Regions from separate parts of the Streptomyces sp. NPDC050564 genome, predicted to be linked through region 1. Evidence: predicted binding sites of a transcription regulator. Region 1 holds the regulator's gene; the other holds the start of a gene.
What was found. The regulator HspR, encoded in region 1, represses chaperone genes until heat shock. The targets are predictions, from matches to a motif close to TTGAGNNNNNNNNNCTCAA.
Positions count from the first base shown of each region.

Region 2: a site for HspR is predicted at 2,290-2,308, ahead of lon (endopeptidase La). Genes of this name have one in related genera too.

Region 1 is NZ_JBITGS010000002.1:289,748-305,779, reverse strand. Features, by position in the region: gene dnaK (molecular chaperone DnaK) at 81-1,931, shown strand; gene grpE (nucleotide exchange factor GrpE) at 1,928-2,584, shown strand; gene dnaJ (molecular chaperone DnaJ) at 2,618-3,799, shown strand; gene ACIBK0_RS04870 (heat shock protein transcriptional repressor HspR) at 3,805-4,257, shown strand; gene ACIBK0_RS04865 (sugar ABC transporter substrate-binding protein) at 4,688-5,815, shown strand; gene ACIBK0_RS04860 (PQQ-binding-like beta-propeller repeat protein) at 5,889-7,916, opposite strand; gene ACIBK0_RS04855 (hypothetical protein) at 7,919-8,296, opposite strand; gene ACIBK0_RS04850 (LuxR C-terminal-related transcriptional regulator) at 8,639-9,703, shown strand; gene ACIBK0_RS04845 (hypothetical protein) at 9,782-9,991, opposite strand; gene ACIBK0_RS04840 (helix-turn-helix transcriptional regulator) at 10,015-10,959, opposite strand; gene ACIBK0_RS04835 (hypothetical protein) at 11,335-11,670, shown strand; gene ACIBK0_RS04830 (pyridoxamine 5'-phosphate oxidase family protein) at 11,805-12,218, opposite strand; gene clpB (ATP-dependent chaperone ClpB) at 12,355-14,952, shown strand; gene ACIBK0_RS04820 (YbjN domain-containing protein) at 15,180-15,710, shown strand; gene ACIBK0_RS04815 (hypothetical protein) at 15,723-16,032, opposite strand, start outside.
Region 2 is NZ_JBITGS010000012.1:182,877-198,908, forward strand. Features, by position in the region: gene lon (endopeptidase La) at 1-2,267, opposite strand, end outside; gene ACIBK0_RS20845 (hypothetical protein) at 2,489-3,385, shown strand; gene ACIBK0_RS20850 (IS200/IS605 family accessory protein TnpB-related protein) at 3,479-5,113, opposite strand; gene ACIBK0_RS20855 (rhomboid-like protein) at 5,612-6,679, opposite strand; gene ACIBK0_RS20860 (spermidine synthase) at 7,249-7,926, shown strand; gene ACIBK0_RS20865 (response regulator transcription factor) at 8,040-8,777, shown strand; gene ACIBK0_RS20870 (ATP-binding protein) at 8,818-9,948, shown strand; gene ACIBK0_RS20875 (multifunctional oxoglutarate decarboxylase/oxoglutarate dehydrogenase thiamine pyrophosphate-binding subunit/dihydrolipoyllysine-residue succinyltransferase subunit) at 10,251-14,054, shown strand; gene ACIBK0_RS20880 (hypothetical protein) at 14,147-14,335, opposite strand; gene fxsT (FxSxx-COOH system tetratricopeptide repeat protein) at 14,672-16,032, opposite strand, start outside.

The DNA of each region.
Region 1 (16,032 bases):
GACTCAGCTCTGTTGACCGAGAGGCGGGCGTCATGCACACTTGAGTCCGTTCCACTCAAGTCATTGCTGGAGGAATCGAAATGGCACGTGCGGTCGGCATCGACCTGGGCACGACTAACTCCGTCGTCAGCGTTCTGGAGGGCGGCGAGCCCACCGTCATCACCAACGCCGAAGGCGCCAGGACCACGCCGTCCGTCGTCGCCTTCGCCAAGAACGGTGAGGTGCTCGTCGGCGAGGTCGCCAAGCGCCAGGCGGTCACGAACGTGGACCGGACCATCCGCTCGGTGAAGCGTCACATGGGTACGGACTGGAAGATCAACCTGGACGGGAAGGACTTCAACCCCCAGCAGATCTCCGCCTTCATCCTGCAGAAGCTGAAGCGCGACGCCGAGGCCTACCTGGGTGAGAAGGTCACGGACGCGGTCATCACCGTCCCGGCGTACTTCAACGACTCCGAGCGTCAGGCGACGAAGGAGGCGGGTGAGATCGCGGGTCTGAACGTCCTGCGCATCGTCAACGAGCCCACCGCCGCCGCCCTGGCCTACGGTCTCGACAAGGACGACCAGACCATCCTCGTCTTCGACCTCGGTGGCGGCACCTTCGACGTGTCCCTGCTGGAGATCGGCGACGGCGTCGTCGAGGTGAAGGCCACCAATGGTGACAACCACCTCGGTGGTGACGACTGGGACCAGCGTGTCGTCGACTACCTGGTGAAGCAGTTCCAGAGCGGCCACGGCGTGGACCTCTCCAAGGACAAGATGGCCCTCCAGCGCCTCCGCGAGGCCGCTGAGAAGGCCAAGATCGAGCTGTCCTCGTCCACCGAGACCTCGATCAACCTGCCCTACATCACGGCGTCCGCCGAGGGCCCGCTGCACCTGGACGAGAAGCTCACGCGCGCCCAGTTCCAGCAGCTCACCGCCGACCTTCTGGAGCGCTGCAAGACGCCGTTCCACAACGTCATCAAGGACGCGGGCATCAACCTCTCCGAGATCGACCACGTCGTTCTCGTCGGTGGCTCCACCCGTATGCCCGCCGTCGCCGAGCTCGTCAAGGAGCTGACCGGTGGCAACGAGGCCAACAAGGGTGTGAACCCGGACGAGGTCGTCGCCATCGGCGCCGCCCTCCAGGCCGGTGTCCTCAAGGGTGAGGTCAAGGACGTCCTGCTCCTCGACGTGACCCCGCTGTCCCTCGGTATCGAGACCAAGGGCGGCATCATGACGAAGCTCATCGAGCGGAACACGACGATCCCGACCAAGCGGTCCGAGATCTTCACCACCGCCGAGGACAACCAGCCCTCCGTGCAGATCCAGGTCTACCAGGGCGAGCGCGAGATCGCGGCGTACAACAAGAAGCTCGGGATGTTCGAGCTGACCGGTCTGCCGCCGGCCCCGCGCGGTGTCCCGCAGATCGAGGTCGCCTTCGACATCGACGCCAACGGCATCATGCACGTGACCGCGAAGGACCTCGGCACGGGCAAGGAGCAGAAGATGACCGTCACCGGCGGCTCCTCGCTGCCGAAGGACGAGGTCGACCGGATGCGCCAGGAGGCCGAGAAGTACGCGGAGGAGGACCACGCCCGCCGCGAGGCCGCCGAGACCCGCAACCAGGGCGAGCAGCTCGTCTACCAGACGGAGAAGTTCCTCAAGGACAATGAGGACAAGGTCCCCGGCGAGGTCAAGACCGAGGTCGAGGCGTCCGTCGAGGAGCTGAAGGCCGCGCTCAAGGGCGAGGACACCGCCGAGATCCGTACGGCCACCGAGAAGGTCGCCGCCGTCTCGCAGAAGCTGGGCCAGGCGATGTACGCCGACGCCCAGGCCGCGCAGGCCGCCGGTGGCGCCGAGGGCGCGCCGGGTGCCGAGCAGGCCAAGGCCGACGACGACGTCGTCGACGCCGAGATCGTCGACGAGGACCGTAAGGACGGTGCCGCGTGACGGAGGAGACCCCGGGCTTCGAGGAGAAGCCTGACGTCCCCTCCGGCGCCACCTCTGACGACGCCGAGCCGCAGACCGCCACCCCCTCTTCGGAGGGGGCGGCGGCCCCGGACGGGGACGCAGCAGCACAGTTGGTCGGCATGACGGCCCAGCTGGACCAGGCACGCACGGCGCTCAACGAGCGCACGGCGGACCTCCAGCGGCTCCAGGCCGAGTTCCAGAACTACCGCCGACGGGTCGAGCGCGACCGGATCGCGGTCAAGGAGATCGCCATCGCGAACCTCCTGACCGAGCTCCTGCCCGTGCTCGACAACATCGTCCGGGCACGGGATCACGGTGAACTGGTCGGCGGCTTCAAGTCGGTGGCCGAGTCCCTGGAGACCGTCGCGGCGAAGATGGGTCTGCAGCAGTTCGGCAAGGAGGGCGAGCCCTTCGACCCGACGATCCACGAGGCCCTGATGCACTCGTACGCGCCCGACGTCACCGAGACGACGTGCGTGGCGATTCTGCAGCCGGGGTATCGCATCGGCGAGCGCACCATCCGCCCCGCGCGGGTGGCCGTCGCCGAGCCTCAGCCGGGGGCGCAGACCGTCAAGGCCGACGAGGCCGAGGCGGCCGACGACAAGGAGAGCGGTGGCCCGGACGAGGGCTGACGTTGAACGCATAAGAGAGGAGGGACGCTGAGGATGAGCACCAAGGACTTCATCGAGAAGGACTTCTACAAGGTCCTCGGCGTCCCCAAGGACGCCACCGAGGCCGAGATCAAGAAGGCGTACCGGAAGCTCGCCCGCGAGTTCCACCCGGACGCCAACAAGGGCAACGCGAAGGCCGAGGAGCGCTTCAAGGAGATCTCCGAGGCCAACGACGTGCTCGGCGACCCCAAGAAGCGCAAGGAGTACGACGAGGCACGCGCCCTCTTCGGCAACGGCGGCTTCCGTCCGGGTCCCGGCGCCGGGGGCGGCTCCTTCAACTTCGACCTGGGCGACCTCTTCGGAGGCGGCGCCCAGGGACAGGGCGCGGGAGGCGGCTTCGGCGGCGGCATCGGTGATGTCTTCGGGGGCCTGTTCAATCGCGGCGGCGCGACCACCGGCACCCGTACGCAGCCCCGGCGCGGCCAGGACATCGACACCGAGGTGACGCTGAGCTTCACCGAGGCGGTGGACGGCGCGACGGTTCCGCTGCGGATGACGTCGCAGGCGCCCTGCAAGGCCTGTTCGGGCACCGGCGACAAGAACGGCACGCCGCGCGTGTGCCCGACCTGTGTCGGCACCGGCCAGGTCGCGCGGGGTTCGGGCGGCGGTTTCTCGCTCACCGACCCCTGCCCGGACTGCAAGGGCCGCGGCCTGATCGCGGAGCACGCCTGCCTGGTGTGCAACGGATCGGGGCGCGCCAAGTCCTCCCGGACCATGCAGGTCCGTATCCCGGCCGGAGTCAGTGACAGCCAGCGGATCCGGCTGCGCGGCAAGGGAGCTCCCGGCGAACGGGGCGGCCCTGCGGGCGACCTGTACGTCACCGTCCATGTGGGCGCCCACCCGGTCTTCGGCCGCAAGGGCGACAACCTCACCGTCACCGTGCCCGTCACCTTCGCGGAGGCGGCGCTCGGCGGCGAGGTGCGGGTGCCGACCCTCGGCGGACCGCCGGTCACCCTGAAGCTGCCGCCCGGCACGCCCAACGGCCGCACGATGCGGGCCCGCGGCAAGGGTGCGGTCCGCAAGGACGGCTCGCGGGGCGACCTCCTGGTCACCGTCGAGGTCGCGGTCCCCACGGACATGTCGGGCAAGGCTCGTGACGCCCTGGAGGCGTATCGCGAGGCGACCGCGGGTGAGGACCCGCGGGCGGAGCTGTTCCAGGCCGCGAAGGGAGCTTGAGAGGGATGGACGGCCGTCGACGCAACCCGTACGAACTGACCGAGGAAACCCCGGTCTACGTCATCTCGGTGGCGGCCCAGCTCTCCGGCCTGCATCCGCAGACCCTGCGCCAGTACGACCGCCTCGGCCTGGTCTCCCCCGACCGCACCGCCGGGCGGGGCCGGCGCTACTCGGCTCGCGACATCGAACTGCTGCGCACCGTCCAGCAGTTGTCGCAGGACGAGGGCATCAACCTGGCCGGCATCAAGCGCATCATCGAGCTGGAGAACCAGGTCGCCGCGCTCCAGTCCCGCGTGGCGGAACTGCAATCGGCCCTCGACGGTGCGGCAGCCGCCATGCAGCAACGCGAGGCGGCCGTCCATGCCTCGTACCGCCGCGACCTGGTCCCGTACCAGGAGGTCCAGCAGACCAGCGCGCTCGTGGTGTGGCGGCCGAAGCGGCAGCAGCAGTCGGACTGACGCCCGCGCGCACGTGAAAGGGGCCCGGAGGATTTCTCCGGGCCCCTTTTGTCGTGGTCGTCAGCTTCGTCCAGGTCGCTGCCCTGGAGGCGCCGGTAGACCCGGTAGCCGGTGAGGTTGACGGTCTTCTTCACCGTCGACGACACGCTCTTCCAGAGGTCGGCCTTGCGGCTGCCGTCGAGGCGGGACGTCCGGAGGCCGTCCTGGGTCGCGACGGGAGTTGGTTGTGCGACGGTGGATGACAGAAGGTGAAGCCATGGGGATTGCTGGAAGGCAGGGGCGTACCCTCTTCCCATCGTGTTCACTTGGGGAACACGGAACGCTGTTGCCATCTCGTTAAGTGGCTAGTCCTTGACGCTGAGGTGATCGCCGCGTTGGCTTTCAGCCACCTGGGTCGCAATGCTGCAACCTCGCCCGGAAGGCACCTGATGTGAACACTCGTAACACCCGTCTGCGTCGTACCGTCATATCCCTGGCCTCGTCCGCCATGGCCGTCACCCTCGCCGGCTGCGGCGTCGTGGACGGAATCGGCGGCAGCGACACCAAGGCCAGCCCCACGAAGGGCGACGACATCGAGGTGGGCCTGCTCCTCCCGGAGAAGGAGAACACCCGTTACGAGAAGTTCGACTACCCCATCATCAAGGAGCAGGTCGAGAAGCTCACCAGCAACAAGGGCAAGGTCGTCTACGCCAACGCCGAGCAGGACGCGGCCAAGCAGAACACCCAGCTCCAGCAGATGGTGGACGACAAGGTCGACGTCATCCTCGTGGACGCGGTGGACTCCCAGGCCATCGCGAGCGGCGTGCAGAAGGCCAAGGCGGCGGGCATCCCCGTCATCGCCTACGACCGCCTGGCGCAGGGGCCGATCGACGCGTACATCTCCTTCGACAACGAGCTCGTCGGCGAGGTCCAGGGCAAGGAGCTCGTCGGGGCGCTGGGCAGCAACTCGGCCTCGAAGAAGATCATCATGATGAACGGCGCGACCACCGACCCGAACGCCGCGCAGTTCAAGTCGGGCGCCATCTCCGAACTCAAGGACAAGGTCGTCATCGCCAAGTCCTACGACACCAAGGACTGGAACCCGGTCAACGCCAAGGCCAACATGGAGAAGGCGATCGCCGCGGTCGGCCTCAACAACATCGCCGGTGTCTACTCCGCCAACGACGGTCTCGCGGGCGCAGTCATCGACGCCCTGAAGACCGCGGGCGTCAGCACGGTGCCGCCGGTCACCGGCCAGGACGCCGAGCTCGACGCGGTGCAGCGCATCCTCAAGGGCGACCAGTTCATGAGCGTCTACAAGTCGTACCCGCAGGAGGCCACCGCGGCCGCCGAGATGGCCGTGGCAAAGGTCCAGGGCCGCTCGATCGAGTTCGACGCCCTCACCCGCGACAAGGTCGACAGCCCCTCGAACAAGGACATTCCGGCCCAGCTCGTCCCCGTTGTCGCGCTCAAGAAGGACAACATCAAGGACACGGTGCTCCAGGACGGCATCTACACCGTCAAGCAGATCTGCACGGCCGGCTACAAGGCGGCGTGCAGCGCGAACGGCATCAAGTAGGACTCACTTGACCCACTCGGGGTGAGGGCTTGCGCCCTGCCCGAGTGGGCCAATCGGTGAATCCGCCGGTGGTTCAGTCCGCGGCCTCGATGGCGTACAGGAATTCGCTGTCGCTGCCCACGTACACCAGTCCGTCCGCGACGGCGGGCGAGGACCGCACGGGCCGGCCCGTGGGGAACCGCCACCGCTCCAGACCGGTGGCGGTGTCCACGGCGTAGACGTTGCCGTCGTCGCTGCCGAAGTACACGGTCGTGCCCGCCACGATCGGCGTGGACCGGATGGGTCCGTCGGCCGTGAACCGCCATCTCCAGTCTCCGGTCGCGGCGTGGACGGCGAACAGGCGGGCGTCGTCGTTGCCGACAAAGACCGTCCCGTCCGCGACCGCGGGGCTGGACTGGATGGGGCTGCCGAGGGAGCTGAGCCATATCCTGGCTCCGGTCAACGTGTCGAGGGCGTGCAGATCGCCGTGCTTGCTCCCGACGTAGAGGACCCCGTCGGCCAGGGCGGTCGGGCCGGAGACGGGGCCGGCGGGGACGCGGGCGCGCCACTTCCTCTTTCGGGAGAGGCCGTCGATGGCGTACACGTGCCTGCTGTTGTTGCCGATGATCGCCACCTGGCCGGCCAGTACCACCCACCGGTAGCGCGGCAGGCCGTCTCCACCCCGCGCCCAGGCCTCGGTGCCGTCCGCGGCGTGGAGCACCCTCAGCGTATTGAGGCTGCAGATGTACACGCAGTCGGCGGCCGTCCCCACCGTCGCGGTTGCCGGGCCGGACAGGGCCGACTCCCAGTCGATCCGTCCGCTGCGGATATCTATGGCGAACAGCTTCCGGTTCGCGGGGACGTACACGAGATTGCCGTCGACCTTCGGTGCCGACCGGACGGCGCCGACTTGGAGGAAGCGGCTCCATTTCTCGCGTCCGGTGGCGGCGTCGAGGGCGTACACAACGCCGGAGTCGCTGCCGACGTACACAACACCGTCCACGACGGTCGGCACGGACTGCACGCAGCCGCCGGTCGGGAAACTCCACCGTACGGTGCCGGGGGTCCGTGGGGGAGCGGGAGGCACGGCTTCCCCTGCGACAGGTACAGCGGGCGGGGGGACGACCGTGGCGAGGGCGGGCGTTGGCCTTGGCGTGGCGTCCTCGGCGGCAGGGGCAGGCTGGTCCCGGAGGTGGGCGGCGGCTGTGCTGGAGACGCTTCGGCTGTCGTCGTCCGCCAGGCGCCCCAGTTCCTCAGCCGTACGTCGGCGTACGGTCTCGTTGCCGACCCGGTACAGGTGGGCGAGCGACTCCACGGCGCCGAGCCGGTCCGTCGCGATGGGGCTGCGCAGCGCGTTCCGAAGATGGGCGGGCAGGGCCCAGTTGATGTTCCGGGCGATGACGATGCGGCCCTCGACGTTGTCCTGCTTCTTGGGGCGTTGCTGCGGCATCTCGTCGACGACCTTGTCATGGACGTAGGCGTACAGCTCGTCGAGGGTGATGTTGCCGTCGCCGTCGAGGTCGGCGGTGCCCTCGCGCAGGCCCTGCACGAGATGGCGGGTGAAGACCGACTGCGGGGCAGTGCCGTGTACTTGATCGCCCTCGAACGAGTACTGGGTGGCGTCGGAGGCGGTCAGAACGGTGCGGCCGCGCCCCTGGAACCGCTCCAAGGTGTGGACTTCACCGTCGGCCTTGGCGAGCCGGGCGGCGGCCGGGAAGGCACCGCTGTAGCAGCAGTCGAGGATCAGTACCTGGCGTCGTGACATACAGCCGGCCATGGCCCGGTCGATCTGTTCGGCCGGCAGTGAGGTGAACATGAGGTTGTCACGGCGAGTGTTGGCCATGGCGAGGTGCAGCCGGCCCTCGTCGTCCTTGAGGCCGTGGCCGGTGAAGTACAGCAGGGTGAGGTCGTCGTGGCGGCGGTTGTGGAAGTGTTCGCCGAGGGCCTCGCCGACGCGGTGGTGTGGTTCGTTGATGAGAATGTCGACGTCGAACCCGGCGATGTCCGGGTCACGCAGAACCTCGGCGAATGCCTCCGCGTCATGCCCCGGAGCGGTCAGTTGCCGTAGCCCTTCGTCCTGGTATGCGTACGTCGCGATCAACAGGGCGGTTCGGCGGCCCACGGCTATTCTCCCGACCGGTGGCGGCGCACGAACTGGTCGATCAGCTCCCGGCGTTCGTCGGCGGACGCCTGCTCCAGTTCGAGCGTGTCTCCGTCGATGGTCACCGAGATACGGTTCCGGGCGGACTGCCGGCCGAGCCAGTCCCGCAGCGTCTCCACGAGCGAGGTGAGCACCCCGCCCGGAGCGCTCAGGGCGAGCACGACGGCGCCGACGGTGACCGGATCGACCGCCTTGGCGCCGTCGGGTGGGCCGCCGTCGGAGAGGGGGCGCAGCGCTTCGATGTCGAGTTCGCGCAACTCGGCACGGAGCCGGGCGGCCAGTCCCTCGACCTCCTCGGGATCCGCGTCACCGTCCGGCGTCAGACCCAGCAGTACATCCATGGCGTCCCTACCTCCCCGTACGTCCCAGTGTGGTGAACCGGGATGGCTGGCGGGGAGATTTTCCCGGAAGTCGACGTAGCTCGGGGGGACCTCAGGTGGTTCCACGATGCACCGGGTGCCGAGGCGGCGCCACCGTCATCTTGTTGCAAGCGACAGGGCGGAGGTGGGGTCTTTTACCCGCAAATACGGGCGAGATGGAGCGCGCGGGCGGGGGAGCCGTGTTGCGATGCCGGACGGGGCCGCGCATAGTTGCGCTGCGGAAGGCGCCGGAACGCGGGTAGTTGCGCTGAGAAAGACGCCGGAACTCGGGGCTTACGCCAGGGTTGGAGCCAGGGGTGGGAGATGGCCGGGCACGGTACGGACAGGCATCCGCACGGCGCTGACCGACTGTGCGAGGTCGGCGACCGGGTGTACTCCCGGGCCGTGCGGCGCGGCCGCGTGCCCCGCGAGGACGCGGAAACGGTGCCCTGTCTGCTGGAGTTGGCGCTGCTGCACCCCGACCCCGACGACATGGGGTGGCTGGTGCCGACCTCGCCGCAGGAGGTCATGACACGACTGCTGCGGGGGGTGTACGAGGAGGTCAGTGCGAGCCAGGCGCGGGTGGGCGACGCGGTGTCCGCGTTCGAGTGGTACGCGGGACTCGGCGGGCGCGTCCAGGCGCCGGCCGAGGGCGTGGCGATCCGCGTCCTGGACGGACTGCCGCGGATCCGGGCCGCCATGGACAAGGCGACCGAGGAGTGCACGAGCGAGGTCCTGACCGTGCAGCCGGGCGGTATCCGTCGCGAGGACGAACTCTCCGAAGGCCTGCACCGGGCGTTGGAGATGCGCCGCCGCGGCGTGCGCATGCGCGACCTGTACACGCACGTGGCCCGGCACGGCCAGGGCCTGCTCAACTACATGGAGCTGATGGGCGACGCGGCGGAGGCCCGTACCCTCGACGAGGTCGTCGAGCGGCTGATCCTCTTCGACCGCAAGGTCGCCTTCATCCCTGCGAACCCGGACCGCACGATCGCCCTGGAACTGCGCCACCCCGCCGTCGTCGACTACCTGGTCACGGTCTTCGAGCGGCTGTGGCGCCTGGCGATCCCGCTGACGTCCCCGCTCCCGTCGACGGGCATCGAGGGCATCACGCACCGCGAACGCTCCATCGCCGCGCTCCTGGCCGAGGGCCACCAGGACGCGGTGGTCGCGGAACGGCTCGGGATCAGCGTCCGTACCTGCCGGGCGCACATCGCGCGCCTGTCGGAGACCCTGGGCGCGGCCAGCCGCACCCAGTTGGGCGTCCGCATCGCCCAGGCGGGCCTGGACGGACCTCCGCGGACCCCGGAACTCGAGACGATCACCGTTCCTGGGGTTGCTCCCGGGCCCCCTGGTGTTCCTGATCGAGGATCCTCGACTTCCCTATGAGGTAGTCGAGTTGGGCCCGGCTCCCACCGCCGAGAGTGGCGGCGAGTCCGGCGATGTGGACGCGGACGGTGCGGACGTTCATGCCGAGTGGAGGGCGACCGCCGGTGCGACGGGTTCCAGCCAGTACAGGTCCTCGACCTCCGGCTGGAGCAGGCTGAAGTCGATCAGGCAGGGGGCGCCTTCGGCGGCTTCACCCCGCACACGCCCCTCGCGCAGCGCGCGGGCGTACAACTCCAGACCTGCTTCGCACAGTTCGTCGACTCCGTGCCCGTGTCCCCCGGTGGTCACCCGTTCCGTTCCTCCGTCAGCGCTCAGTGATCCTGTTTCAGGATGCCGGACTGCGCTATGAGAAAGCCGAGTTGGGCGCGGCTCCCGCTGCCGAGGGCGGTGGCCAGTTTGGCTATGTGGGCCCGGCAGGTGCGGACGTTCATGCCGAGGCGGCGGGCTATGGCCTCGTCCACGTGGCCTTCCACCAGGAGCTTGGCGATGGAATGCTGGATCTCCGTGATGCCGTCGGGGGCGGTCTCATAGGGGGCGCCGGTGGTCAGCGGGACCGCACGGCCCCACATGAACTCGAAGACCTTGATCAGGTAGCGGACGAGGCCCGGGTGGCGAAGCTCCAGCGCGACCTGCTGGTCGTCACGGGTGGGGATGAAGGCCACGGTCTCGTCGCAGATGATGAGGCGCTCGACCAGTTCGTCGATGGTGCGGTGCTCCACCTTGCCGTTGGAGAGCTGGCTCACGTAGGCCAGCTTCTCCGGGCTGTACCGAGCCGTGTGCTGATAGAGAGTCCGGATCCGCACACCACGTTCGATCAGGGGCCTGTCGCGTTCCAGCCCCTGGATGAGATTGCGCTCGGGGCGAGGACCGCTGGGCTGGACCGTGAGCATCTCGACCTGGCACTGGGCCGTGGCCAGGTCGAGCGCTGCGTTGATCCGGCCGTTGCCCTCCAGCACAGTGATCGAGTGCGTGGTCGCCGTGGCCTGGGCACTGAGCGCCATGAACGGCTCGAAAGCATCGGCCAGTTCGATCGACAAGCGCCGGCGTTCGGTGATCTCGTGCTCTATGGGGTTGAGACGCTGGGCCAGAGCGATGGACGGTGGTACCGGACGCAACCAGTTCGCGTCGTCAGGATCGGGGTGCAGCAGGGCGAACTCCATCAGGCAGGGAGCGGATTCCACGTCCGCGCGAGCGATGCGTCCTGTGCGCAGTGCATTCGCGTAGATGCGGCCCCCTTCCTCGCACAGCTGGGTCACCGCATGGGGATGTGTCCCTCTAGTCCCATTTATTGCCAAAACTCCACCCCCCAGGGTCCTGAACGTGCAGGAACATGATGCATCGATTGTGTGGCCATGACGTGCCCGAATGAGCCATCGTCGTATCCGACGGGGGAAGAGGGGACCTTCAAGTGAGGACGAAGCCGACTATGCGTAACAAAATGCTTCGCTCGGCGCTTGTCGCCGCCTTCTCCGCCGTTATGGCCTTCGGAGCGCTGAGCGGTCTCTCCGATGCGAAGGGCGACGCCAGGGCGGACAGTGTCTGGCCGGCGGCGGCCGCGACCGTCGTGATTGCTGGTGACAGCGTCTGGCCGGTGGCTCCGGCTGGCGAAGACGACAGTGTCTGGGCCTGATATGACCACTCCTCCCGATGACCGCTCGTTCCGCCGAGAAATGGCCACCGCCTACCGCTCCGGCTGGCACTTCATCGACCTGGCCACCGCCATCCCCCACAGCGGTGACTCGCTGATGGTGACCGTGTTCGGGGAACCGGTGGTGGTCACCCGGGACGAAGAGGACGACGTGCGAGCGTACCGGTGTCTGCGACGGCCTCGGGGGGCGCCACAGCCAGTCAGGTGTGCCATCCGTTACGGAATGATCTTTGTGAACCTCGACCAGCGCGACCACCAGCTGGCCGAACCGGAAATCCCGGACGTACAGACCATTGCAGCCACCCCCCGCAGTGCCTGACGCGATTCCCCCGTCGTAGTAGATCGCGCAGGTACTTCCCCCCGCAGCGGCGTCACCGTGACCTGAACACGGTGACGCCGCTGCAGTTTTACGTGAAACCTCCAGGTATCGGCGCATACCGAGAGCGGCTGAAATCAGCCGCGCCCCATCGCCGAGGTCAGTTCGATCTCGATCACCACCCGGGACGGGTTGGGCGACGGCACCCGCCCGTACCGCTCCGCGTACCGTCGCTCCGCCTCCGCGACGCGCGCCGGCTCGACGGATACCGTCGCCCGCCCCTCCAGCGTCGCCCAGCGGCGGCCGTCCACCTGGCAGACCGAGACTCGCGCCCCGTCCGCCCCCGCCGCCAGTACGTGACCCACCTTCGCGCTGGACTTGTTGGTGATCACCCGGGCCAGGCCCGCCTCGGGGTCGTAGGTCACCCCGACCGGCACCACGTGCGGGCTCCCGTCGGGGCGGAGTGTCGAGAGCGTGCACAGGTGCCGCTCGCGCCAGAAGCTGAGGTAGGCGGCGTCGGGCTGCCGCGGGTCCACCGGATACGAAGCCATGAGGCCCGAATCTACGCCCCCGACACGCCCTTGAGTGGAATAGACTCAACTTTGTGTCCGTTGGCACACTCAGCATGAGGGATGCATGCGCGAGGGACGTATGCAGGACCGCTGACGCAAGGAGGAGAACGCGACCGTGGACGCCGAGCTGACCAACAGGAGCCGGGATGCGATCAACGCGGCCACCAACCGGGCCGTGTCCGAGGGGCACCCGGACCTGACCCCTGCGCACCTGCTGCTGGCGCTGCTCGGGGGGCAGGACAACGAGAACATCATTGATCTGCTGGCCGCCGTCGACGCCGACCAGGCCTCCGTCCGCGCCGGGGCCGAACGCGTCCTCGCGGGCCTGCCCAGCGTGACCGGGTCCACCGTCGCGCCCCCGCAGCCCAACCGCGAGCTGCTCGCCGTCATCGCCGACGCCGCAGAGCGCGCCAAGGAGCTCGGCGACGACTACCTCTCCACGGAGCACCTGCTCCTCGGTATCGCCGCGAAGGGCGGCCAGACCGGCGACGTACTCTCCCAGCAGGGTGCCAGTGCGAAAAAGCTGCTTGAGGCGTTCCAGAAGACCAGGGGAGGGCGCCGGGTGACGACCCCGGATCCCGAGGGCCAGTACAAGGCGCTCGAAAAGTTCGGTACCGACTTCACGGCCGCGGCGCGCGAGGGCAAGCTCGACCCCGTCATCGGCCGCGATCAGGAGATCCGGCGGGTGGTGCAGGTGCTGTCCCGCCGGACCAAGAACAACCCCGTCCTCATCGGTGAGCCCGGTGTCGGCAAGACGGCTGTGGTCGAGGGGCTCGCCCAGCGCATCGTGAAGGGCGACGTGCCCGAGTCCCTCAAGGACAAGCGGCTCGTCGCGCTCGACCTCGGCGCGATGGTCGCGGGCGCGAAGTACCGCGGTGAGTTCGAGGAGCGGCTCAAGACCGTCCTTGCCGAGATCAAGGACTCCGACGGGCAGATCATCACCTTCATCGACGAGTTGCACACCGTCGTGGGCGCCGGGGCCGGCGGCGACTCCGCCATGGACGCCGGGAACATGCTCAAGCCCATGCTCGCCCGTGGTGAGCTGCGGATGGTCGGTGCCACGACGCTCGACGAGTACCGCGAGCGGATCGAGAAGGACCCGGCGCTGGAGCGGCGGTTCCAGCAGGTGCTGGTCGCCGAGCCCACCGTCGAGGACACCATCGCGATCCTGCGCGGGCTCAAGGGGCGCTACGAGGCCCACCACAAGGTCCAGATCGCGGACAGCGCGCTCGTCGCGGCCGCGACGCTCTCCGACCGGTACATCACCTCCCGCTTCCTGCCCGACAAGGCCATCGACCTCGTCGACGAGGCCGCGTCCCGGCTGCGTATGGAGATCGACTCGTCTCCCGTCGAGATCGACGAACTCCAGCGCGCCGTCGACCGGCTCAAGATGGAGGAGCTGGCGATCGGCAAGGAGACCGATGCCGCCAGCAAGGAGCGCCTCGAGAAGCTGCGCCGCGACCTCGCCGACAAGGAGGAGGAGCTGCGCGGTCTCACCGCCCGCTGGGAGAAGGAGAAGCAGTCCCTCAACCGCGTCGGCGAGCTGAAGGAGAAGCTCGACGAGCTGCGCGGCCAGGCCGAACGCGCCCAGCGCGACGGCGACTTCGACACCGCCTCCAAGCTGCTGTACGGCGAGATCCCGTCCCTGGAAAGGGACTTGGAGGAGGCCTCCGAGGCGGAGGAGGAAGCCGCCAAGGACACGATGGTGAAGGAAGAGGTCGGGCCCGACGACATCGCCGACGTCGTGGGCTCCTGGACCGGCATTCCCGCCGGGCGGCTCCTGGAGGGCGAGACCCAGAAATTGCTGCGCATGGAGCAGGAGTTGGGCCGTCGGCTCATCGGCCAGACCGAGGCCGTACAGGCCGTGTCGGACGCCGTGCGCCGCACCCGCGCCGGAATCGCCGACCCGGACCGCCCGACCGGCTCCTTCCTCTTCCTCGGCCCCACCGGCGTCGGCAAGACCGAACTGGCCAAGGCACTTGCCGACTTCCTCTTCGATGACGAGCGGGCCATGGTCCGCATCGACATGAGCGAGTACGGCGAGAAGCACACCGTCGCGCGGCTGGTCGGCGCCCCGCCCGGGTACGTCGGTTACGAGGAGGGCGGCCAGCTGACGGAGGCCGTGCGCAGGCGCCCGTACAGCGTCGTCCTGCTGGACGAGGTCGAGAAGGCGCACCCGGAGGTCTTCGACATCCTGCTCCAGGTGCTGGACGACGGGCGGCTGACGGACGGTCAGGGACGGACGGTCGACTTCCGCAACACCATCCTGATCCTCACCTCGAACCTGGGCAGCCAGTTCCTTGTCGAGCCGCTCACCTCCGAGGAGGAGAAGAAGCAGCAGGTCCTTGACATCGTGCGGGCCTCTTTCAAGCCGGAGTTTCTCAACCGCCTCGACGACCTGGTGGTCTTCTCCGCCCTCGACAAGGAGGAGCTGGAGCGCATCGCGGGGCTCCAGATCGGCCGGCTCGCCAAGCGGCTCGCCGAGCGCCGGCTGACCCTGGAGGTCACCGACGCGGCCCTGGCCTGGCTCGCCGACGAGGGCAACGACCCGGCGTACGGCGCACGCCCGCTGCGCCGCCTCGTCCAGACCGCCATCGGCGACCGCCTCGCCAAGGAGATCCTCGCGGGCGAGGTCAAGGACGGCGACACGGTACGGGTGGACGCGTTCGGCGACGGGCTGATCGTGGGCCCGGCGACGGGAAAGACGCTGTAGGGCCGCGCTCACCGGGCCGGGGCGAAGGTCCGGCCCGGTGAGCCGAGGCTGCGGAAGAGCAGCGCCGAGACCCTTCGGATGATCGGTGCCGAGGCTTCGCGGAGGGGCCCCGGGCGGTGCCCGTGACCGGATCTTGCCAGCCCCCGGGCGACAGGCCCTGTCAGGGGTTGCCACTCCCCTCCCCGGATGGGGGAGGATGGCAGAATCCGTACGAAGGGAAATACACGGTGAGCATCGACCCGTCCTCGATTCCGAACTTCGGGGGCCAGCCCGAGCCGCAGCCCGGCGGCCCCGCGGGCCCCGTCGTCCCGGATCAGGACCTCGTGAAGCAGCTCCTTGACCAGATGGAGCTCAAGTACGTCGTCGACGACGAGGGTGACCTCGCGGCGCCGTGGGAGCAGTTCCGTACGTATTTCATGTTCCGTGGCGAGGGTGACCAGCAGGTCTTCTCGGTGCGTACGTTCTACGACCGGCCGCACCAGATCGACGAGAAGCCCTTGCTTCTGGAGTCCATCGACGACTGGAACCGCCGCACGCTGTGGCCCAAGGTCTACAGCCACACGCACGACGACGGCACCGTCCGCCTGATCGGCGAGGCGCAGATGCTGATCGGCACCGGCGTCAGCCTGGAACACTTCGTCTCGTCGACGGTCAGCTGGGTGCGGGCCGCCATCGAGTTCGACAAGTGGCTCGTCGAGCAGCTGGGCCTGGAGCAGGAGATCAACGAGGCGGAGAAGCCCGAAGACGACGAGGAGTAGTCCTCCGGGAACTCACAGCGGCGTGTGGGTGATCACCACCAGATACGCGCCGTATGCGAACGAGAGCCCGGCCAGGGCGCCGACCACCAGGGTCGCGTGCCAGGGCCGGGCTCTCGCCGTTCGCACCAGCGCCCGCGTCAGCGGCAGCAGCAGCGGGAAGGCCGGCAGCAGGAAGCGCGGCTTCGATTCGAAGAAGCCGGAGCCGCCGAGCGCGATCAGCAGCAGTACGCCGCTGTAGACGAGGAGCGGCAAGGGCGTGCGGTCGGCGATCAGCAGCGCGTACAGCAGGACGGCCGCGGTGACGATCAGCAGCGTCACGGGA
Region 2 (16,032 bases), on a different contig from region 1:
GGGATGATGACCGTCGTGACACCCGCGCGGTGCGCGGCGAGCAGCTTCTGCTTCACCCCGCCGATGGGCAGGACACGACCCGTCAGCGAGACCTCACCCGTCATCGCCACGTCGGTGCGGACCGGGCGGCCGGACAGGAGCGAGGCCAGCGCCGTCGTCATGGTGACGCCCGCGCTCGGTCCGTCCTTGGGGACCGCGCCCGCCGGGAAGTGGATGTGCACGCCCCGGTCCTTCAGGTCACCGACCGGCAGTTCGAGCTCGGCACCGTGCGACCTGAGGAAGCTCAGCGCGATCTGCGCCGACTCCTTCATCACGTCGCCCAGCTGACCTGTCAGGGTCAGACCCGCCGCGCCCGTCTCCGGGTCGGCCAGCGACGCCTCGACGTAGAGCACGTCTCCGCCGGCGCCCGTGACGGCCAGACCGGTGGCGACACCGGGCACCGCGGTGCGGCGCTCGGCCGGGTCCTGCGCGGACTCGGGCACATGGTGCGGCCGTCCGATCAGACCACGCAGATCCGCGTCCGTGACCGTGTACGGCAGCTTCCGCTCGCCCAGTTCGTGCTGGGCCGCCACCTTGCGCAGCAGCCGTGCGACGGCCCGCTCCAGGTTTCGTACACCCGCTTCCCGCGTGTACTCGCCGGCGAGCTTGCGCAGTGCGCCCTCGTCCAGTGTGACCTCGTCGGACTGCAGACCGGCCCGCTCCAGCTGGCGCGGCAGCAGGTGGTCCCGGGCGATGACGACCTTCTCGTCCTCGGTGTAGCCGTCCAGGCGGACCAGCTCCATACGGTCGAGCAGCGCCTCCGGGATGGCCTCCAGGACGTTCGCCGTCGCGAGGAACACGACGTCGCTCAGGTCGAGTTCGACCTCCAGGTAGTGGTCGCGGAAGGTGTGGTTCTGCGCCGGGTCGAGGACCTCGAGCAGGGCCGCGGCCGGGTCGCCGCGGAAGTCGGAGCCGACCTTGTCGATCTCGTCCAGCAGGACCACCGGGTTCATGGACCCGGCCTCCTTGATGGCACGGACGACACGGCCGGGCAGCGCCCCCACGTACGTACGCCGGTGGCCGCGGATCTCGGCCTCGTCCCGTACGCCACCGAGGGCGACACGGACGAACTTGCGGCCCATGGCGTGCGCGACCGACTCGCCGAGCGAGGTCTTGCCGACACCGGGCGGGCCGACCAGCGCGAGCACGGCACCGCCGCGCCGCCCGCCGACCACGCCGAGCCCGCGCTCGGAGCGCCGCTTGCGCACCGCGAGGTACTCGGTGATCCGCTCCTTCACGTCCTCCAGACCGGCGTGCTCGGCGTCCAGGATGGCCTTGGCGCCCTGGATGTCGTACTCGTCCTCGGTCCGCTCGTTCCACGGCAGTTCGAGCACGGTGTCGAGCCAGGTCCGGATCCAGCTGCCCTCGGGCGACTGGTCGCTGGACCGCTCCAGCTTGTCGACCTCCTTGAGCGCGGCCTCGCGGACCTTCTCGGGGAGGTCGGCGGCCTCGACACGGGCGCGGTAGTCGTCGGACTCCTCCGCGTCCGAGGACTCGCCGTTCAGCTCGCGCAGCTCCTTGCGGACGGCTTCGAGCTGGCGCCGCAGCAGGAACTCGCGCTGCTGCTTGTCGACGCCTTCCTGGACGTCCTTGGCGATGGACTCGGCGACATCCTGCTCGGCGAGGTGCTCACGGAGCTGTTCGGTGGCGAGCTTCAGCCGGGCGACCGGGTCGGCGGTCTCCAGCAGCTCCACCTTCTGTTCGAGGGACAGGAACGGAGAGTAACCGGAATTGTCGGCAAGGGCGGAAACGTCATCGATCTGCGCGACGCGGTCCACGACCTGCCAGGCGCCGCGCTTGCGCAGCCAGCTGGTGGCGAGGGCCTTGTACTCCTTGACCAGGTCGGCGACCCGGCCGGGCAGCGGGTCGGGCACGGTCTCGTCGACCCGGGTGCCCTCCACCCACAGTGCGGCACCGGGACCCGTGGTCCCCGCGCCGACCTTCACGCGCCCACGGCCGCGGATCAGCGCGCCCGGGTCGCCGTCGGCCAGGCGGCCGACCTGCTCGACGGTGCCGAGCACACCGGTGCTCGCGTACGTCCCGTCGATGCGTGGCACCAGCAGCACCTGTGGCTTGCCCGGCGTCGAACGGGCGGCGGCCTGGGCGGCCTCCACCGCTGCGCGTACATCGGTGTCGTTCAGGTCCAGCGGAACCACCATCCCGGGCAGGACGACCTCATCGTCGAGCGGCAGCACGGGCAGGGTGAGCGGTGTGGACGTCGAAGCCATGATCTCCCCTTCGGCAGTCAAGTTGAGTTACACGCACTCAATGCATGTGCGCCTTGGATTGTTCCCCGGGGGTTGTTCGCTGTCAGCGATCACCGCTGCGATCACCTCTCCACACGCCCGGACATGGCTCGCGCCCGGGAATGAACGTCGCGCACGGCCCGGGCGTCACAGGTGCGGCGTCGGATTCGGCTCCACTCCACCGTCTGCCTCCGGGGGGCATCATGCGGTCCGTCAAACTGCTGGTCGTACTCGGCCTGGTCGCCGCCGCAGCCGTCGGATGCGGCGACGAGACGACACCCGGCGGGGGCGACAAGGTCCGTGACGGGGACACCGCCGCCGGCTCGGAGCGCGCCCGCCGGGTCGCCGCCGCCTGGGCGGGTTCCGAGGCGGCGCGGGTGTGGCAGCGGGGCTACCACCCGCTCGGCGATGCCGTGCAGTTGCCCGAAGGGGCGTTCCACAACGACGCCGACAAGCGCGCTTACCTCACCCAGAACTTCGAACTGCGCGGCTCTCTTCCCGACGCGCCGAAGAAGAAGGGAGAGATCCGGTGGCGCGACGGCTCATCGCTCGCCCTCCCGGTCACCTCGGCGCGAGCGGCGTACGAGAAGCTCGACCGGGGCGGGAACTCCGGTCCCGCCCTCACGGTGACCGGTGCCCGGCTCGGCGACATGACGCTGCTGACCAGCCGGGGGGCGGCGACGGTGCCCGCCTGGCACTTCACGATCAAGGGCTACGACACCGCGCTCAAGCGCGTCGCGGTCACCCCCGCGAAACTCCCCCGGCCCCCGATCGGGCCCGTGCGGCAGCAGACGGCCGAGCTGGGGCCGCTCGCCGGGCTGGACACGATCGCGGAGGACGGCCGGACGGTCACCCTGCGCGCCGAGCACGGAGCGTGTGACGACGGCCCCGCCGTCGACGTACTGGAGACCGCGGGCAGCGTGGTGTTCTCGGCCTCGGTCCGCGGCGTCTCCGACGGCCCCTGCACGTCCGAACTGCGCATCGAGAAGGTGACGGTGAAACTGGACCGCCCGGTCGGCGACCGCATGCTCCTCGACGCGTTCACGGGCAGGCCCGTGCCCCACGAGCAGCCCCGCTCCACCTCTCCGACCTGGAGCTGACTCCGCCCGGAGGGCACAGGGCGAGCCGGGCACCGTCACGCCTTCGCAAGGTCACCGCCACACCACCGCGACGGCGTTCACAGGCAACCGTTCCTACAGACTGAGCGGGAGTGAGTCCTGTTGCCAGAACCCATGCTCAGCCGAACGCCCCGAACGGTGTTGGGCGTTCTGATTCCCCGCGTTCGCTCCGCTGCCGGGCGGCACGCATCTGGTGCGTGGTCCGGGGATACGGGGGCGGGGTCCCTCACGCCGTCGGGCCTCCGGTCGGGCCTGGGCGGTCCGATGCCTGTATCCATCGCTCTGGTGGGTACGGGGCGGTGTCGTCCGTCGCCGGATCGGATGTCCGAGGGCGCGTCGCCCGATCGCGATGCAGGCCGCATCGTGCCGGGAAACCTTACGGTTGCTACTGGTCAAGGGTTGCTGCCAGTGCTGGGCGCCCCACCGGGAGGTGTAGGCGGGATCGACCGCGACAATCGTGATGTCCTGCTCGGCGGCCATCGCCACCAGCCGGGCCTTCAGCTTCGCGGTGGGGAAGCGGGAGATGAGGCGGCGGAAGCGTTTGTTGCGGCCGTGCTTCTCCCGGCAGCGGCCGTCGGTGAAGTCCAGGTCCTCGATCGCCACCGCCACCGCCCCAGTGGCGCGGGTGTGGTGCAGCAGCCTCGTCAGGGCATGCCGGATCTGCGCGTCACGGTGCGCGGCGGACCCGGTCAGGTCGTAGCAGAAGCGGTGGGGCTCGCCCACCGGGTTGCCGTGCACGTCGAGCCGCCAGGCGGCGAGGTGATCGTCGTTCATGTCCACGGCGACCACGCCCCGGGCCAGCGCCGCCTCCAGCGGCAGGACGGGGGCGGGGGTGCGTTGCCAGGAGGCGGTCACATACCAGCGGCCGCGCACCACGTCGTGGTGGATGCGGTAGGCCACCGCCCGGTTCGCGGTGATCCGGTCCAGCCACTCCTGGCCGCGGTGCCGGAACGTCACGGTCGCGTCCAGCACGTAGCGGCCGTGCGAGGCATTGGCCAGCTGTGCCAGCGCGGCCGGAAGCTTGAGGGTCAGCTGTCCGGTGTCGGTGATGGGGATGGTCTCGTTGCCGAAGCGTTTGCCCGACTCCCCGTCAGCGGCCAGGAACATCCGGGCCGCCTGCCACCGCTCCCTCCACCCCTGCTCGTCCAGCCCGGCCACCTCCAGGTGGTGGCGCAGCCGGGCGAGCCGTTTGCCGCCGCGCACCACGTGCACCCGGCCCGCCGCCCAGTCCGCCTCCACCCCCGCCAACCGGGACTTCAGCGCGTACAGGCGGCGGGACTTGGCATGCCACTCAGAACGGGACCCGTACCCCCGTGCCAGCCCCTCCCGCTTGTCCGCCTTCGCGCCCAGCGGACGCGCCAGCCGCGCCTGGATCGACGTGATCTGCCCGCGCAGCCACGCCATCTCCGCCGCCTGCCCGCGCCGGGCCAACGCCCACTGATCATGCGTGGCCTTCGTGAGACTGCCCGCCCACCTGGCCGAGGAGACCCCGGTCAACTCCCGCTTGCGGGTCGCCCACGCGGCCGCATCATGCGCCAGCCCCTGCCGGGAACGCACCGTGAGATCCCCGGCCGCGAGGGAACCGAGGAACACGCCGACCTCGCCCAGCACCGCCGCATCCGCCTCGGATACCCGCAGCCGGTCCCGGATCGCCACCCCCGCGGGGCCGGGCACCACGAACGGCGCCGCCAACGCCCGCAGCCCGCCCATCCCTTCACCCCCACCCGGCGTCGAAGACCCCCTCACCGCCTCCAACGAGCACCCTCCTCAAAGGTCACCCATTCGACATAAGAACTCTCGTTCCCACTCCAGAAGGCGTGCGCGCACGCCGCATCCAGATCACCGACGCTCACTCATGCACGCCAGAACACACTCGCACCCAGTCAAGTCGCAGCAGTTCCCAACCCCTGCACAGTGCAAGCTCATTCACAGCCAACGGGGACCGCACGACGGGGGCGAAGGCACCACGGGGGACGAAATGCGCGAGGAGCGTCCGGGCCGGCGCGGGGTGATCGCCGGAGCCGGGGCGGTGGTGGCGGCGGGGGTCGGCGCGGTGGCGGTCCGGGCGGCGGCAGGTGGAGACGGGGCCGGGGGGAAGCCTCTGGTGGCGCCTACGGCCTCGCCGGTCGTCGGCCGGGTCGCGCACCGGCGACAGCGCGGCGTTGGTCTTCCGCGAGTACTACGACCTGCGCCGCGACCCCTACCAGCTCACGAACGAGCTCCACGGGGCGAGCGCCGCTCGGGAGCGCCGACTCGGCATCCCGGAGCCGGCACGACGCCTCGCGGCGGTCCGGAAGGACTGACCGACGAGGGCATGCGTGCCGTCCGCCGGCGCCGCACCAGCGGCCACGTCGAAATGCCGATCGTCAGGGACATCAGGTGGCCCCAGTCGGTCATCGGGTCGGTGAAGGCGAGGAGATCGCCGACGAGCATCGCGGCGAAGCCGATCAGTACCGGCCAGCGCAGCCAGGGCGACAGCAGTCCCGCGAGCGCACCGACGCTCGCGGCGACGCCGAAGCTGATGCCGTAGTCGAGGCGGTGCAGGGAGCTGTCCGGCAGATGGCCGGCCAGCACCGCGAGCCCGACGGGCACTTCGGTGGCCAGCGTGGCGACCACATGCCCGAGCAGGAAGACAGCGGCCGCCCGCGTCCCGCCTGTCCGCCGCTCCAGCGCGGTCAGGACGACCAGGAACGCCACCGCGTACGGCGAGGTCATCCCGCCGACGATCCACAGCGCGCTCGCGACCAGCACCAGCACCGGGTGCTGCACGAGGTGCGCGACGTCCGTGCTGGATGCCTGGTGCAGCGCGTGCACGAGCGTGGGGTCCGCGTGCTCGGTGACGACCGAGGTGACGGCGAGGACAGCCGCGTACCCGAAAGTGAAGGGCGTCCCGAGGGGAGTGGGGAACAGCCGCCAGGGGCGGAGGGCCCGGAGCCGCCCGGCGAGCGCACCCAGGGCGGACACACGGCCGGCAGCCCGCCCGGCGGCCGGCTCGGCCGTCGCGACCGGAATCGGTGCCCCCGGGCCCAGTGCCGGCGTCGCGACGGGAACCGCTGCCGCCATGCCCGATCCGGGTGTCGCGACCGGAACCGCTGCCCCCGTGACCGGCCCGGGCGTCGCGACCGGAGCCGGTGCCTGCGCGGCCGCGCGGGAGGGCGGGGTGACCGGGCCGCCGCGCTGACGGGGCATCCCGTCCAGAAGATCGTCGAGGAGAGGCGCGCCCGTCTCGGGGTCGGTCGGCACGGCGTCAGCACGTGCGGTGGTGCTCCGGTCCACGGTGAGGCGCTCCTTCCGTCGCACCCCACCCTTCGTGTCCCACGCGTCGCTGTCTATGACCGACGCCACGCGAGAGCCGATTCACAGCAACTTCCAAGGCGTGTCAGGCATCCGCCGGCAGGCCGCCCCCGTCGAGCTCGCGGGGCTGCGCCTGCGCACCCCGTCCGAGAAGCGCCCCGGGGTCTTCGGGTCCTTCCTTCTTCCACCCCGGTTCGCTCGCCTTCCCCGAGGACGGGCTGTAAGGAGGTCCTGCGGCTCCTGAAGACGGTGCCGACGCTGGTGCGCGTCAACCTCGAACGACCCGCTGTACTCCCGGAGATCGCCGAGAAGGCGGCCGCCCTGGTCGCCGACCACGCGCCTCGGACGCCGCCCTGCTCGACGTCGCCTTCGGGCGGCAGGGGCCGAGGGGCGCCTGCCGTTCGAACTGCCGCGCTCCACGGCGGCGGTGGCGGCGTCCCGGCCGGACGTGCCCAACGACACCGAGGACCCGGTGTTCCGGTACGGGCACGGGATCGCGCTCAAGGGTCAATTCGGCTGCCCGTCCTGATGAAACTGCCAGGATGGGAGCCATGCCTGCCTCGTACGACACCCCTGTGGTCATCGACCGTCGCCAGGGCCCGTACGGCGAGGTCGTGCTGCGGCGACACGGCGCGCTGCTGCAGATCATCGCCAACGGGTGCTTCCTGATGGACACCTCCGACGGCCGCTCGGAGCGGCTGCTCGTGGACGCCGCGTACGACGCGCTGGACGGGCGCGCGCAGCCGAGTGTGCTGATCGGAGGTCTCGGCGTCGGGTTCTCGCTCGCGCACGCCGCCGCCGATCCGCGCTGGGGGCGCATCACGGTCGTCGAACGCGAGCCGGCCGTCATCGACTGGCACCTTCGCGGACCGCTCTCCGCGATCTCCGCCGAGGCCCTCGCCGACCCGCGCACGGAAATCGTCGATAACGATCTGGTCGCCTACGTCAATGAGATGTCCGCCACGTACGACGCGCTCTGTCTCGACATCGACAACGGGCCCGGCTGGACGGTCACCGAGGGCAACGAAGGCCTGTACTCGAAGGCCGGACTGGCAAGCTGCGCAAGGGTGTTGAGGCCCGGCGGGGTGCTCGCCGTATGGTCGGCACAGCCCTCTCCGGAATTTGAAGGATCCCTATGGAATGCCGGGTTCCAGCGGGTGCGTACCGAAGAGATCCCCGTTGCCCGGGGCGTTCCGGACGTCGTGCACCTCGCAGTCAGGGCTGGATAGCCGAGGCACGGTGACTGCCCGTACTCTGCTTCCCTGACGCCGATCATTCAAGCGTCAAGCGCAGTCATGGGATCACCCCACGGATTCCGGAAAGCACACTTCAGGGGCGGGCGATGGAGCAGACACACACCTCCCACAACGGCACGGCGGCGACCCCGGGCGCTCAACGCCGGGTGTTGGTGGTCGAGGACGACCCGACGATCGTCGACGCCATCGCGGCCCGCCTGCGTGCCGAGGGATTCCTGGTGCAAACCGCGGGCGACGGCCCTGCCGCCGTCGACACCGCCGAGGCCTGGCAGCCCGACCTGCTGATCCTCGACATCATGCTGCCCGGCTTCGACGGCCTGGAGGTCTGCCGCCGCGTGCAGGCCCAGCGCCCGGTGCCGGTGCTCATGCTCACCGCGCGCGACGACGAGACCGACATGCTGGTCGGGCTCGGCGTCGGCGCCGACGACTACATGACGAAGCCGTTCTCGATGCGCGAGCTGGCCGCCCGCGTGCACGTCCTGCTGCGGCGGGTCGAGCGCGCCGTCGTGGCCGCCTCGACGCCGCGCAGCGGAATCCTGCGCCTCGGCGAGCTGGAGATCGACCACGCGCAGCGCCGGGTGCGGGTGCGCTCGGAGGACGTCCATCTGACGCCCACCGAGTTCGACCTGCTGGTGTGCCTCGCGAACACCCCCCGTGCCGTACTCTCGCGCGAACAGCTGCTCGCCGAGGTGTGGGACTGGGCGGATGCCTCCGGTACCCGGACCGTGGACAGCCACATCAAGGCGCTGCGCCGGAAGATCGGCGCCGAGCGGATCCGCACGGTCCACGGCGTGGGCTATGCGCTGGAGACCCCGACTCCCTGAGCCGGGCCTTCGTCGGGAGCTTCTTGAGGGGGCTGATGTGATGAGCGGGCTCGGGCAGCGCGGGACCGACGCGCCTGGTTTCGGGGAGCGCGGGAGCGCGGGTCCCTGGGGCGGCGTACGGCCCTTCTCCATCAAGACGAAGCTCGGCACGCTGGTCGTCGTCTCGGTCTTCATCACCACCGGTCTGCTGATGATCGCGGTGCGCACCGAGACCGAGCTGCGCTTCATCACGGTCTTCTCGATGATCGCCACACTGTTGATAACGCAGTTCGTGGCGCATTCGCTCACCGCACCGCTGGACGAGATGAACGCGGTGGCCCGGTCCATCTCGCACGGCGACTACACACGCCGGGTGAGCGACAGCCGCCGCGACGAGCTGGGCGACCTGGCCGAGACGATCAACCTCATGGCCGACGAGCTGGAGGCCCAGGACCGTCAGCGCAAGGAACTCGTGGCGAATGTCTCGCACGAGCTGCGCACGCCCATCGCGGGCCTGCGCGCGGTCCTGGAGAACGTCGTGGACGGCGTCTCCGCCGCCGACCCCGAGACGATGCGTACGGCACTGAAGCAGACGGAGCGCCTCGGCCGGCTGGTCGAGACGCTGCTGGACCTGTCGAGGCTGGACAACGGCGTCGTACCGCTGCGCAAGCGGCGTTTCGAGGTCTGGCCGTACCTGTCGGGCGTGCTCAAGGAGGCCAATATGGTCGCCTCCGCGCGCGCGGGCATCGCCTCGGGCTCCGGCAGCCACACCCGCACCGACGTCCATCTGCACCTCGATGTGTCCCCGCCGGAGCTGACCGCGCACGCGGACCCGGAGCGGATCCACCAGGTCATGGCGAATCTCATCGACAACGCGGTCAAGCACAGCCCGCCGCACGGCCGCGTGACCGTGAAGGCCAGGCGGGGCGACCTCCCGGAGTCGCTGGCCCTGGAGGTCCTGGACGAGGGGCCCGGCATTCCGAAGTCGGAGTGGCACCGGGTCTTCGAGCGGTTCAACCGCGGCGGGGTCCCCTCGCCGCACGGCCCTGGCAGCGACGGCGGTACGGGGCTCGGCCTGGCCATCGCGCGCTGGGCGGTCGATCTGCACGGCGGCCGGATCGGTGTGGCCGAATCCCAGCGGGGTTGCCGGATCCAGGTCACCCTTCCGGGACTTCCATCTCTGCCAAGTTGACGTAAAGTTCGAACCGGAGCCGCAAGATCCATCGGTGTCCGCACTGGCGGACACGTGTGATCAGGCACAGGGGCCGCGTGAGTCGTACCGCGACCCGGAGTCGACGTACCCGGACGTGTCCATTCAGCACCGGAACCACGCTTGTTTCCCGCCATTTCCACAGCCGAAACACGGTTTCCCAGGCGATGCGATGTGACTTGCACGACGTTGGACCGGCCCGACCTGACCTTCTCGGCCATGGGGGCGTAGCCTTTATTTCCGCTGTCCATCACCTTGTGAAGCGGAAGAGGGCGGTTGCCGCCGTGTCGCCACAGTCCCCCAGTAACTCGAGCATCTCGACCGATGACCAAGCCGGGAAGAACCCCGCCGCTGCGTTCGGTCCCAATGAGTGGCTCGTCGACGAGATCTATCAGCAGTACCTCCAGGACCCGAATTCGGTAGACCGAGCCTGGTGGGACTTCTTCGCCGATTACAAGCCGGGCGCCGCTGCCGCCTCGGCTCCGGCGGGTACTGCGGCCGCGGGGGCCGCAGGGACCACCACGGCGGCTCCGGCCGCGCCCGCAGCCCCTGCGGCGCCCGTGACGCCCCCGGCTCCGGCTCAGGCCGCTCCGGCGGCTCCTGCCGCGCCCGCGCCCGCCCCAGTGGCCGCTCCCGCGGCACCGAAGCCCGCTGCCGCCGCCCCGGCTCCCGCGAAGGCCGCTCCGGCCCCCGCGAAGCCGCAGGCCGCCCCGGCGGCGGAGGGCCCCGAGTTCGTCACGCTGCGCGGCCCCGCGGCCGCGGTCGCGAAGAACATGAACGCCTCGATCGAGGTCCCCACGGCCACGTCCGTGCGCGCGGTCCCGGTCAAGCTGCTCTTCGACAACCGCATCGTGATCAACAACCACCTGAAGCGCGCCCGGGGCGGGAAGATCTCCTTCACCCACCTCATCGGGTACGCGATGGTGCAGGCCATCAAGGCCATGCCGTCGATGAACCACTCCTTCCAGGAGAAGGACGGCAAGCCGACCCTGGTCAAGCCCGAGCACATCAACTTCGGCCTCGCCATCGACCTGGTGAAGCCGAACGGTGACCGTCAGCTGGTCGTCGCGGGCATCAAGAAGGCCGAGACGCTGAACTTCTTCGAGTTCTGGCAGGCCTACGAGGACATCGTCCGCCGCGCCCGTGACGGCAAGCTGACGATGGACGACTTCACCGGTGTCACGGTCTCCCTGACCAACCCCGGCGGCCTCGGCACCGTCCACTCGGTCCCGCGTCTGATGCCCGGCCAGTCGGTCATCATGGGCGTCGGCTCCATGGACTACCCGGCCGAGTTCCAGGGCACCTCCCAGGACACCCTCAACAAGCTCGGCATCTCGAAGGTCATGACGCTCACGTCGACCTACGACCACCGAGTGATCCAGGGCGCCGCCTCCGGCGAGTTCCTGCGGATCGTCGCGAACCTCCTCCTCGGCGAGAACGGCTTCTTCGACGAGATCTTCGAGGCCCTGCGCATCCCCTACGAGCCGGTCCGCTGGCTCAAGGACATCGACGCCTCGCACGACGACGACGTCACCAAGGCCGCCCGTGTCTTCGAGCTGATCCACTCCTACCGGGTCCGCGGCCACGTCATGGCCGACACCGACCCGCTGGAGTACCGCCAGCGCAAGCACCCCGACCTGGACATCACCGAGCACGGCCTCACGCTGTGGGACCTGGAGCGCGAGTTCGCCGTCGGCGGCTTCTCCGGCAAGTCCCTGATGAAGCTGCGCGACATCCTCGGCGTGCTGCGCGACTCGTACTGCCGCACCACCGGCATCGAGTTCATGCACATTCAGGACCCGAAGCAGCGCAAGTGGATCCAGGACCGCATCGAGCGCCCGCACTCCAAGCCGGAGCGCGAGGAGCAGCTGCGCATCCTGCGCCGGCTGAACGCGGCCGAGGCCTTCGAGACCTTCCTGCAGACGAAGTACGTCGGCCAGAAGCGCTTCTCCCTGGAGGGCGGCGAGTCCGTCATCCCGCTGCTCGACGCGGTGATCGACTCCGCCGCCGAGTCGCGCCTGGACGAGGTCGTCATCGGCATGGCCCACCGCGGCCGCCTGAACGTCCTCGCGAACATCGTCGGCAAGTCGTACGCGCAGATCTTCCGCGAGTTCGAGGGCAACCTCGACCCGAAGTCGATGCACGGCTCCGGCGACGTGAAGTACCACCTGGGCGCCCAGGGCACCTTCACCGGCCTGGACGGCGAGCAGATCAAGGTCTCGCTGGCCGCCAACCCGTCCCACCTGGAGACGGTCGACCCAGTCATCGAGGGCATCGTCCGCGCCAAGCAGGACATCATCAACAAGGGCGGCACGGACTTCACGGTCCTGCCGGTCGCCCTGCACGGTGACGCGGCCTTCGCGGGCCAGGGCGTGGTGGCCGAGACCCTGAACATGTCGCAGCTGCGCGGCTACCGCACCGGCGGCACGGTCCACATCGTCATCAACAACCAGGTCGGCTTCACGGCGGCGCCCGAGTCCTCGCGTTCTTCCATGTACGCGACCGACGTGGCCCGCATGATCGAGGCCCCGATCTTCCACGTGAACGGTGACGACCCCGAGGCCGTCGTCCGCGTCGCGCGTCTGGCCTTCGAGTTCCGCCAGGCGTTCAACAAGGACGTCGTCATCGACCTGATCTGCTACCGCCGCCGCGGACACAACGAGTCCGACAACCCGGCGTTCACGCAGCCGCTGATGTACGACCTGATCGACAAGAAGCGCTCGGTGCGCAAGCTGTACACCGAGTCCCTGATCGGCCGCGGCGACATCACGCTCGAAGAGGCCGAGCAGGCGCTGCAGGACTTCCAGGGCCAGCTGGAGAAGGTCTTCACCGAGGTCCGCGAGGCCGTCTCGCAGGCGCCCGAGGCCCCTGCCCCGGACACACAGGCCCAGTTCCCGGTCGCCGTGTCCACCGCGGTCTCCCAGGAGGTCGTGAAGCGGATCGCCGAGTCCCAGGTCAACATCCCCGACCACGTCACCGTGCACCCGCGTCTGCTCCCGCAGCTGCAGCGCCGGGCGGCGATGATCGAGGACGCCACGATCGACTGGGGCATGGGCGAGACTCTCGCCATCGGCTCGCTGCTCCTCGAAGGCACTCCTGTCCGTCTCTCCGGCCAGGACTCCCGCCGCGGCACCTTCGGCCAGCGTCACGCGGTGCTGATCGACCGGGTCACGGGCGAGGACTTCACCCCGCTCCAGTACCTCTCGGACGACCAGGCGCGCCTGAACGTCTACGACTCCCTGCTCTCCGAGTACGCGGTCATGGGCTTCGAGTACGGCTACTCGCTGGCCCGCCCCGACGCGCTGGTGATGTGGGAGGCGCAGTTCGGCGACTTCGTCAACGGCGCGCAGACGGTCGTGGACGAGTACATCTCGGCCGCCGAGCAGAAGTGGGGCCAGACGTCCGGCGTCACCCTGCTCCTCCCGCACGGCTACGAGGGCCAGGGCCCGGACCACTCCTCGGCCCGTATCGAGCGCTTCCTCCAGCTCTGCGCGCAGAACAACATGACGGTCGCCCAGCCGACGCTTCCGTCGAACTACTTCCACCTCCTGCGGTGGCAGGTGCACAACCCGCACCACAAGCCTCTGGTTGTCTTCACCCCGAAGTCGATGCTGCGCCTCAAGGCCGCCGCGTCGAAGGCGGAGGAGTTCATCACGGGCGCCTTCCGCCCCGTCATCGGCGACGACTCGGTCGACGCCGCGGCGGTCCGCAAGGTCGTCTTCTGCGCCGGCAAGCTGTACTACGACCTCGAGGCCGAGCGGAAGAAGCGCGGCAGCACGGACACGGCCATCATCCGCATCGAGCGCCTGTACCCGCTGCCGGGTGCCGAGCTCCAGGCGGAGGTCAACAAGTACCCGAACGCCGAGAAGTACCTGTGGGCCCAGGAAGAGCCGGCGAACCAGGGCGCCTGGCCCTTCATCGCCCTCAACCTGATCGACCACCTCGACCTGGCGGTCGGCGCCGACGTCCCGCACGGCGAGCGCCTGCGCCGTATCTCGCGCCCGCACTCCTCGTCCCCCGCCGTGGGTTCCGCCAAGCGGCACCAGGCGGAGCAGGAGCAGTTGGTGCGGGAGGTGTTCGAGGCGTAGGTCTCGGCGCGCGGTCGATTACGACCGTTTCCTGTACTGCGGCGGAGGCCCGGTTTCCTTTCGAGGAGCCGGGCCTTCGGCGTGTGCGGAGGTCAGGTGGTCCGGGGTTCGAAGTCCCGGTAGGGGCGCTCGCGGTGTCGGGCGGCGCGGGTGCGGGGGTGATCGGCGCCGAGCGTCGCCGCCAGGTTATTGAGGGCGACCTCTTCCAGCCGCTCGGCCTCCCTGCGTTCGCCGGTGGCCCGAAGGTCGGCGGCGAGAGCGATGCGCGCCGACAGCGTCAAGGGGTGTGCGGGGCCGAGGACTTCGTCGGCCCCGGCCCTGGCCTCCGTGTCCAGGCTCGTCGCGGGGCTCTCTGGCGTTCACCGGCGAGGGCAGCCGCCGCGGCGGCATCGAGGGCGCAGCCGAGCGCCCAGGAGTGGCCGGACCCCACGGCCCGCTCCCTGTCGGCACGGGCTCGGTCGGCGAAGAAGCGGGATTCTTCCCGTGCGCCGACGGCACGCAGGATCAGGGCCCGATTGGCGTGGACGCCGACGACGTAGGGACGGCCCTCCCGCCGGAGAGCTTGGTCATTCCCCGGCGCGCGGAGGGCTGTGCGCACCGGGGCGAGCGTCTCAGGGTCAGGTCGACAGAGGTTCGAAGTCCCAGTAGGGCCGGTTGCGGGAACGGGCCGAGATGGTGTGGACGTGCTGGGCACCCAGGGTGGCGACCAGGTCGGAGAGGGCCTCCTGCTCGATCTTCTCGGCCTGTTGACGGTCTCTCAGGCCGCGCAGGTCGGCGGCGAGGGCGATGCGGGCGGACAGGGTCAGCGGGTGGGTGCGGCCGAGTGCCTCAGTGGCCCGGGTGACCGTCTGCTGGCTGAGCGCGGCGGCCCCCTCGGGGTCACCGACAAGATTGCGCAGGGCGGCGGCGTTGATGGCGCAGCCCAGGGTCCAGGGGTGGTTCTCGCCCACCGCCTCGGTCATGTCGGTCAGCGACTGTTCGATGAGGACATGGGCGTGGTCCCGCTCGCCGACACTGCGCAGCACCAAGGCGTGGTTGGCACGGACCCCGGCGACGTAGGGATGTCCCTCGGCGAGCATCACCTCGTAGCGGGCGACGACGGACTCGCCGAGTTCCCGGGCCTGGTCGATATCGCCGTGCTCTCGCAGGAAACAGCTGGTGGTGGCGGCGAACCTCAGGGTCTGCGGGTCGGACTCGCCCAGGACGCGCTCACACCGCTCCAGCACACGGGTGAGCAGCGTGCCCGCCGCGGCGCGGTCTCCGCTGCGGTAGTGGCACAGGGCGAGATTGTGTTCGGCCTCCAGGGTCCGCGGTGTGTCGGCCCCCATGACGAGACGGTACTCACGCACGTTCTTGGTCTGGATCGACTCGGCCTCGGTGTAACGGCCGAGGAGGCGCAGATCCGTCGCGTAGGACCACTCGGAACTCAGCGCCCACGGGTGGCGTGCCCGCAGCAATAGCCTGCGCGCCTCCATCGTCCGCCGGTCGATGTCCAGCGCCTCCTCGTAGCGGCCGAGCAACCGCAGCGACACCGCCAGGTTGTTCTGGGCGCCGAGGGTCCGCGAGTCCTGTTCGCCCAGGAGGTCGCGGTACATCACCACGAGCCGCTGGGAGAGTTCCAGCGCCTCGTCGTAGCGGGCGAGGCCGCGCAGGTCCGCGCCCAGGCCGCTGACCGCGCGCAGGTGGTCCAGGTCCTGCTCCCCCCGCTGTTCGCGCAGATGGTCGACGGCTGCGCGCTCGATCGTCTCGGTGCGCTGGTAGTCGCCGAGCGCGCGCAGCAGGTTGGCGTAGTGGTGCGTCAGCTCCCAGATCCTCGGATGGTTCTCGCCGAGCAGTGTCCGCCAGGCCTTCAGCGCGCGTTCGCCGAGTTTGATGCCCGCCCGGTACTCGCCCGAAATGTACATGTACCGAAGGCAGTTGAAGACCAGCGTCTGCACCGCCGGGTCCTTGCTCTTCAGTACGTCCGCGTACTTCAGGT